Regions from separate parts of the Microbacterium istanbulense genome, predicted to be linked through region 1. Evidence: predicted binding sites of a transcription regulator. Region 1 holds the regulator's gene; the other holds the start of a gene.

Region 1 (3,800 bases):
GGCCCGGACACGACGTTCTCGCTCTCGAGCGACCGTCTCGTGCGCGAGGTCGCCGAGGCGGCAGAGGCCGGGTTCCGCACCCGTCCGGTCGTCGTCGGCCCCGTCACCCTCCTGGCTCTCGCGAAGGCCGCCGACGGCGCCCCCGAGGGCTTCGACCCGCTCTCCCGACTGGACGACGTGCTTCCGGTGTACGTCGAGCTACTCGCCCGCCTGCGCGCTGCCGGTGCCGAGTGGGTGCAGATCGACGAGCCGGCTCTGGTGAGCGAGTCGCTGCCCGCCTCCGTCGCCCAGCTGTCGGATGCCGCGCAGCGCGCACTCGCCGTGCTCGGCGGTGCCGCCGACCGCCCGTCGATCTTCGTCGCGGCGCCGTACGCATCTCTCGACAGCGTCTTCCCGGTGCTCGCCGCCGCGCCGGTCGAGGCGATCGGCGTCGACCTCGTCCGTGGCACGGTGCCCGCCGCCGCAGACGGCCTCGCCGGCAAGACCCTCGTGGGCGGTGTGATCGACGGACACAACATCTGGCGCGGCGATCTCGCCGGTGCGCTGGACACCCTCGAGCAGCTGCGCGGGCTCGGGGCGGCCGCCGTCGCAGCCTCCACCTCGACCTCGCTGCTGCACGTGCCGCACGACGTGACCGATGAGACCAAGCTCGACGAGCGCCTGGTGTCGTGGCTGGCCTTCGCCGACCAGAAGGTCGGTCAGGTCGTCACGCTCGCCCGTGGACTCGCCGAGGGCCGCGACGCCGTGGCCACCGAGCTCGACGCCGCCTCTGCTGCCCTCGCCGATCGTCACAGCGCGCCCGGCGTGCGTGACGGTGCCGTCCGGGCACGGGAGCTGGTCGAGGCCGACTTCGCGCGCGACACCTACGAGGCCCGCGAGGCGGCGCAGGTCGCGCTGGGCCTGCCGGCTCTGCCGCTGACGACGATCGGCTCGTTCCCGCAGACAGGTGACATCCGCCGCGCTCGCGCACAGTTCACCCGTGGAGAGCTCTCGCAGGAGGACTACGAGGACTTCCTGCGCGCCGAGATCGACCGCGTGATCACCCTGCAGGAAGACCTCGGCCTGGACGTGCTCGTGCACGGCGAGCCGGAGCGCAACGACATGGTGCAGTACTTCGCCGAGAACCTCGACGGCTTCGCGGTGACCGAGAACGGCTGGGTGCAGTCGTACGGCTCCCGCGCCACGCGGCCCTCGATCCTGTGGGGCGACGTGTCGCGTCCGGCCCCCATCACGGTCGACTGGGCGGCGTACGCGCAGTCGCTGAGCGCCAAGCACGTCAAGGGCATGCTCACCGGCCCGGTCACGATCCTTGCCTGGTCGTTCGTGCGCGACGACCAGCCGCTGGGCGAAACCGCCAACCAGGTCGCGCTGGCCCTGCGCGACGAGATCGCCGACCTCGAGGCGGCGGGCATCCAGATCATCCAGGTCGACGAGCCGGCGCTGCGCGAGCTGCTGCCACTGAAGCAGGCCGACCAGCCCGCGTACCTCGACTGGTCGGTGCGCTCGTTCCGTCTCGCCACGGGCGGCGCGGCGTCGGCCACGCAGGTGCACACCCACCTGTGCTACTCGGAGTTCGGTGTCGTGATCGACGCGATCCGCGGCCTGGATGCCGATGTCACCTCGATCGAGGCCGCGCGCAGCCGCATGGAGGTCGTCGCCGACATCGCCGCTGCCGGCGGTTTCGACCACGGCATCGGTCCCGGTGTCTACGACATCCACTCGCCGCGCGTGCCGAGCACCGCCGAGGTCGAGTCGCTGCTGCGTCGCGCCGTCGAGGAGCTGCCCCTGCGCCAGGTGTGGGTCAACCCGGACTGCGGTCTGAAGACCCGCGGCTACGACGAGACCGTCGCGTCGCTGGCGAACATCGTCGAGGCGACCCGTCGCGTGCGTGAGGACATCACCGTTTCAGCCTGATCTCCTGAGACGACACAGGCCCCTCCTGGATCCGATCCAGGAGGGGCCTGTGTCGTTGGAGAGTGTCAGACGGCGCGGAGCACGGCGACGACCTTGCCGAGCACGGTGGCGTCATCGCCGAGGATCGGCTCGAACGCGGAGTTCCGGGGGAGCAGCCAGGTGTGACCGTCGCGGCGTCGGAACGTCTTCACGGTCGCCTCACCATCGAGCATCGCGGCGACGATCTCGCCGTTCTCGGCGTTGTTCTGCGAGCGCACGACCACCCAGTCCCCATCGCAGATCGCGGCATCGATCATCGACTCGCCCGACACCTTCAGCATGAACAGGTCGCCCTTGCCGACGAGCTGACGGGGGAGTGGGAAGATCTCCTCCACCTGCTGCTCGGCGGTGATCGGCACCCCTGCGGCGATCTGGCCCACCAGCGGCACGAGGGCGGCATCGCCGACGGCAGGTGCGCTGTCGGCCGGGTTCTCGGTGCTGAACCCGGGCAGATCGATGAGCACCTCCATCGCGCGCGTCTTGCCGGGGTCACGGCGCAGGTAGCCACTGAGCTCGAGCTGACCGAGCTGGTGGGTCACGCTCGAGAGCGACTTCAGGCCGACGGCATCACCGATCTCGCGCATGCTCGGCGGGTAGCCGTGCTGCGCGATCGAGGTCTGGATGACCTCGAGGATCGCCATCTGCTTGGGGCTCAGGTTCTTGCGCCGGCGGGTGCGCGGCGCCTCGGATGCCGGGGGCGTGGTGTCGCTCATCGTTGCTCCTTCGTGCGCTGTCACGGTCGCCCGGTTCGAATGTCGGTGGTCCGTGGTGGGGTGTCGATATCGAAACGGTATCCGAGAATCCGCGAGATTCGGAAGATCTGTTCGAGCGTGTCGGGCATTTTTCGGATGAGAGTTCGAAGAATTCTTGACAGATGTTCGATATCGAAGATACATTCGGAACGTAGCTTCGCATCCGCCGCTCCCGGCCGAGGGGCGGATGCGAAAGCTGCACCACTCAGCAGAGGAGCACGCCATGAGCAGCATCAGCATCGCGACCCCCGTCGGACCGCAGACCCGTCTTCGGCTCACCACGCGTGGTCGCCGAGTGCTCGTCGCCCTCGCCGCCGCACCTCTTGCCGTCGGCATCGGCTTCTCCGTCCTCGCCGGGGGGTCGGCCCTCGCCTCGGGTGAGCAGTCCGCTCCGGTCGAGTTCCAGACAGTCACGGTCATGCCTGGCGACACGCTGTGGTCCCTCGCGATGTCGATCGCCCCCGCCGCGGACCCGCGCGATGTCGTCGACGACATCATTCGCCTCAACAACCTCGACGGTGGCACCATCCAGGCCGGCAGTGAACTGGCCATCCCCGTGGCCTACGCCGACTGAGCGCTCGACCCGTCGCACGACGTCATCGTCATCCGTGCGGGTTCTACGATGGGGAGGGTGACCTCTCTGGATGACTTGCCCCTCCGCGACGATCTTCGCGGGCTCACTCCGTACGGCGCACCCCAGGCCCCGCTGCCGGTCGCGCTCAACGTCAACGAGAACACGCATCCCGTTCCCGAAGAGGTCGCCGGGCAGATCGCCGACGAGATCTCGCGCGCGCTACGTGAGATCAACCGGTACCCCGACCGCGAGTTCACGGAACTGCGCGAGGGCTTCGCCGACTATCTCGGCCACGGACTCGACGCCTCCCAGATCTGGGCGGGCAACGGTTCCAACGAGGTGCTGCAGCACATCCTGCAGGCGTTCGGCGGCCCGGGCCGCACCGCCTTCGGCTTCGCGCCCACGTATTCGATGTACCCGCTGCTCGCGCAGGGCACCGGCGCGAGCTGGAAGGCCGGTCATCGAGAGGCCGACTATACGATCACGCCCGACGACGCCGCCGCTCAGGTCGAAGCCGCGGA
Region 2 (3,800 bases), on a different contig from region 1:
GAGGAAGGCGCCGAAGGCGATGACGATGAGCGCCGCCACGCCGGGTCCGCTGAAGACCGACTCGGGCGAGAACGGCACGGTGCTGGCGGGCTCGGGTCCACCGTTGATCAGCACGGCGATCGAGAGGATGACGAGGATGCCGACCTCGGCCGTGAGCAGCACGGCGAGCACCCGCGCGCCGACGTCGATCTTGCGGGAGCCCAAGACAGCGATCAGCACGAGCGCGGCAAGCGACCACACCCACCACGGGATGTCGATGCCGAGCAGGCTCGCGGCCGTCATCTGCGCGAAGAAGCCGATGAAGCCGTAGAACGAGACGCCGAGCACGGCGTAGGCGAGCACCGTGACGAAAGCGATACCAATGCCGGCCGGCTTGCCCAGCCCTCGCCCGACGTAGGCGTAGAAGGCGCCCGCGTTACGCACGTGGGTCGACATCGCCGTGAAGCCGAAGGAGAACAGGATGAGCACGCCGGCGGCGAAGAGCATGGCACCGGGCGCGCCGATGCCGCCCAGGCGGAACGCCGCAGGTGCGGCGCTCACGACGACGGTCAGCGGAGCCGCCGCCGACATGACGAAGAACACGATGTCCCAGACCCCCAGCCTTCCGACCGCGAGACTGCCGGTGGGCGTGGGGTCGACTTCGGGTGTCGACGTGGTCATGGATCCTCCTTGATCGCTGCCTGACTTTGAACACTCATTCAAAGTCCTTGAACACTTCCGCGTCAAGAGTGCTATGTTGCGAACACGTAAACCCTGACGTGTGTTCAGAGTGGAGGACACGATGACGACGACGCGCGCCCGAGACCTCGGCATCCCCCTGGAGGGGACGCCGGGTCAGTGGAATGCCCTCACCGACGTACCCGGCGTCGAGATCGGCTACACGACGCTCATTGAAGGCGAACCCGGCGCCGAGAGCGTTGCGCGCACTGGCGTCACGGCGATCCTCCCGCGGGGGCGAGCAGGTGCCGGTACGCCGGTCGCGGCCGGCACCTACTCGCTCAACGGCAACGGCGAGCTCACCGGGCGCACCTGGATCGACGAGGCAGGCATGTTCTCGACGCCCATCGCGATCACCAACTCCCACAGCGTCGGCGCCGTGCACCGCGGGGTCGACCTGTGGATGCACGAGCACCACCCGGAGGCCTCCGTGCAGTGGATGCTGCCGGTCGTCGGCGAGACGTGGGACGGCTACCTCAACCAGATCAACGGCGACCATGTCACCAGCGAGCATGCCCGCGCGGCCCTCGATGCCGCGGCATCCGGCCCTGTCGCCGAGGGCAACGTCGGCGGCGGCACCGGCATGAACTGCTACAGCTTCAAGGGCGGTTCGGGCACCGCGTCGCGCGTCGTCGCCTACGGCGACCGCGACTACACCGTGGGGGTGTTCCTGCAGGCGAACTTCGGCTCCCGGGCAGAGTTCACCGTGCTCGGTCACCACCTCGGACCCGCTTCGTCCGCACCCGCTCCGATCGAGGACGCGGCGTGGTTCGTGCGCGAGGGCGAGGCGGCCCGGCGCTCCGTTCCCGGCGCCGGCAGCGTGATCGTCATCGTGGGCACCGATGCCCCGCTGCTGCCCGGTCAGTGCGAGGCGCTCGCCCGTCGGGTGCCGCTCGGGCTTGCCCGCACCGGCACCACCGGCGGTCATTTCTCGGGCGACATCTTCCTGGCGTTCTCGACCGCGAACGAAGGGTCGCTGGTGTCGAGCATGGCCGACCAGCGCGACCTCGACTCCCTGGCGTTCATCCCCTGGGGCCGCATCGACGCGTTCTACACTGCCGTGGTCCAGGCTGTGGAAGAGGCCATCCTCAATGCCCTGGTCGCCGCAGAGGACCTCGCCGGTCGCGACGACCACATCAGCTACGCGCTCCCCCACGACGAGGTGCGCGCCGCGTTCTCCTGAACGCACACCCAGCCCCGCGTGCCACCCCCATTCGCACGCGGACCCGGCGCGCGGTGTGCAGAAACGTCGCGGAATCGGCCCTGCGAGCGGCGTTACTGCACACCGCGCGAAAACATGTGCGCCCCGAGCCGACTCAGCGCGCGGCGGCGAGCAGGGCCAGGTGCAGGCCCGCGAGCGTCTCACCATCGTCGAGATCAGCACCCAGCAGGTCGGAGATCAGCGCGATCCGCTGGTAGAAGACCGACCGCGACAGGTGCGAGGCCGCGGCCGCGGCCGTGCGATTGCCCGGATGCGCCACGACAGCGCGCAACACCCGCACGAGGTCGCCGCCGGTGGCGTCATCGTGACGGATCAGCGGGGCCAGCATCCGCTCGCTGTGTTCCTGCAGGCGGTGGTCGGCGCCGAGCTCGGTGACCAACCGGGTGAGGGGGCGGTCATCGACCCGGCGCAGCTCGCCCGGTTGCAGGCGTGCGGCGAGCAGCCGGGCGGCCCGCACGCTCGCCAACAGTTCCGGCACGTTCGCGGCGGGCGCTCCCACGGCGAGCCCGGCGGGCAGGACGGATGCCACGCGCGCCAGCGCCGCCGTCGGCACAGGTTCCGCCGACGAGAGCACGAACACTCCCGCACCGTCGTGCACCGCTCCACGGGCGTGAAGCCCGTCGATCTCGTTGCACACGGCCAACGCTGCGGCGACAGCTGCGGCATCCGCCCGCTCTGCCACCCACACGCCGAGCACCCGACCCCGCAGCGGCAGCCCCGCAGACTCCAGGCGTGCCGCGACGTCGTCGACGCCAGTGTGCTGACCGCCGGCGACGGCGGAGACGAGCTCCCTCGCCGCCAGAGCAGTCCAGGCGCCGGGCCCGTCGGCCAGGCGGGAGAACGCCAGCGCGGTCGCGGCCAGCTGCAGTACGGTCATGGTGCCGGCCGGGTGTGCGGGCGCGTCGAGGGTCGCCAGCGTGCCCCACCGCTCGCCGCGGGCCTCGACGGGTACAGCTGTCAGCCCGACCCCTGCGCGCGAGCGCGCCGCCCAGCCGGCGAGGAGTTCGGCGACCGAGAGGTCACGGGTGTCGGCGGCGACGACCTCGCGATCCAGCGCCTCGAGTACGACGGGCGCGCCGAGTACGCGGGCGGTCTCGTGCACCACGGTGTCGGCCGGGGCGCCACGCAGGCTGAGCCCGGTGAACAATTCATGCAGGCGCTGCCGCTCCTGCAGCGCCTCCAGCTGGCCGGCGATGATACGCCGGTGCACGGCCTCGGTCAGTGCGACGAACTTCACCTCCCGGTGCAGCACGATCAGCGCCAGCCCTCGCTCACGGCAGGCCGCGACGAACGCCGGCGGCATCACCGAGAAGCGGTTGCCGAGCTCGACCACCACACCGGCAACGCCGACGTCGGCGAGACTATCCGCGAGAGCCCGCAGCGCGGCGGAATCCCCCGACCAGGCCGCGGCCGTCGACAGGAGCAGTTCGCCGCCGTCGAGCAGAGGCGCGACGCGATCACTGTCCGAGACGTGCACCCAGCGCACGGGCGCCTGCAGCGCGGCGCCCCCGACGAGCACCTCCGGGTCGCCCAGGCGCACGGCCCGCTCGGCCAGCACCTCACCCACACTCGGCAGCGCCGCACCCTCCGGACGATCTGTCCGAAAGGTCGTCAAGTCCTGACGGTCTGCGCTCATGCATCCATCCTCTCCTTTGAAAGCATGGGGATCAAGCCGCCAGGACCACCCCGGTCACTCTGTGCGGCACGCATCCACCCCCACCTCGATGAGGAGCCTTCCGTGACCACGATCCGTCACTTCATCGGCGGCGCAGACGCCGGCGAGACCACGCGCACCCTGCCCGTCTACAACCCCGCCACCGGCGAGGCGCACCGTGAGGTCGCCGCGGCGTCGACGGCCGAG

What was found. Region 1 encodes LexA, which represses DNA repair genes until DNA is damaged. Its sites were predicted from a motif close to TCGAACANNTGTTCGA; they were not measured.
Region 2: a site for LexA is predicted at 687-702, ahead of WDU93_RS01295 (DmpA family aminopeptidase). Genes of this name have one in related genera too.

What each region holds. Positions count from the first base shown of each region.
Region 1 is NZ_JBBDGN010000013.1:57,268-61,067, forward strand. It holds gene metE (5-methyltetrahydropteroyltriglutamate--homocysteine S-methyltransferase) at 1-1,914, shown strand, start outside; gene lexA (transcriptional repressor LexA) at 1,980-2,666, opposite strand; gene WDU93_RS12650 (LysM peptidoglycan-binding domain-containing protein) at 2,929-3,279, shown strand; gene WDU93_RS12655 (histidinol-phosphate transaminase) at 3,328-3,800, shown strand, end outside.
Region 2 is NZ_JBBDGN010000001.1:257,271-261,070, forward strand. It holds gene WDU93_RS01290 (APC family permease) at 1-660, opposite strand, end outside; gene WDU93_RS01295 (DmpA family aminopeptidase) at 782-1,900, shown strand; gene WDU93_RS01300 (PucR family transcriptional regulator) at 2,034-3,575, opposite strand; gene WDU93_RS01305 (CoA-acylating methylmalonate-semialdehyde dehydrogenase) at 3,678-3,800, shown strand, end outside.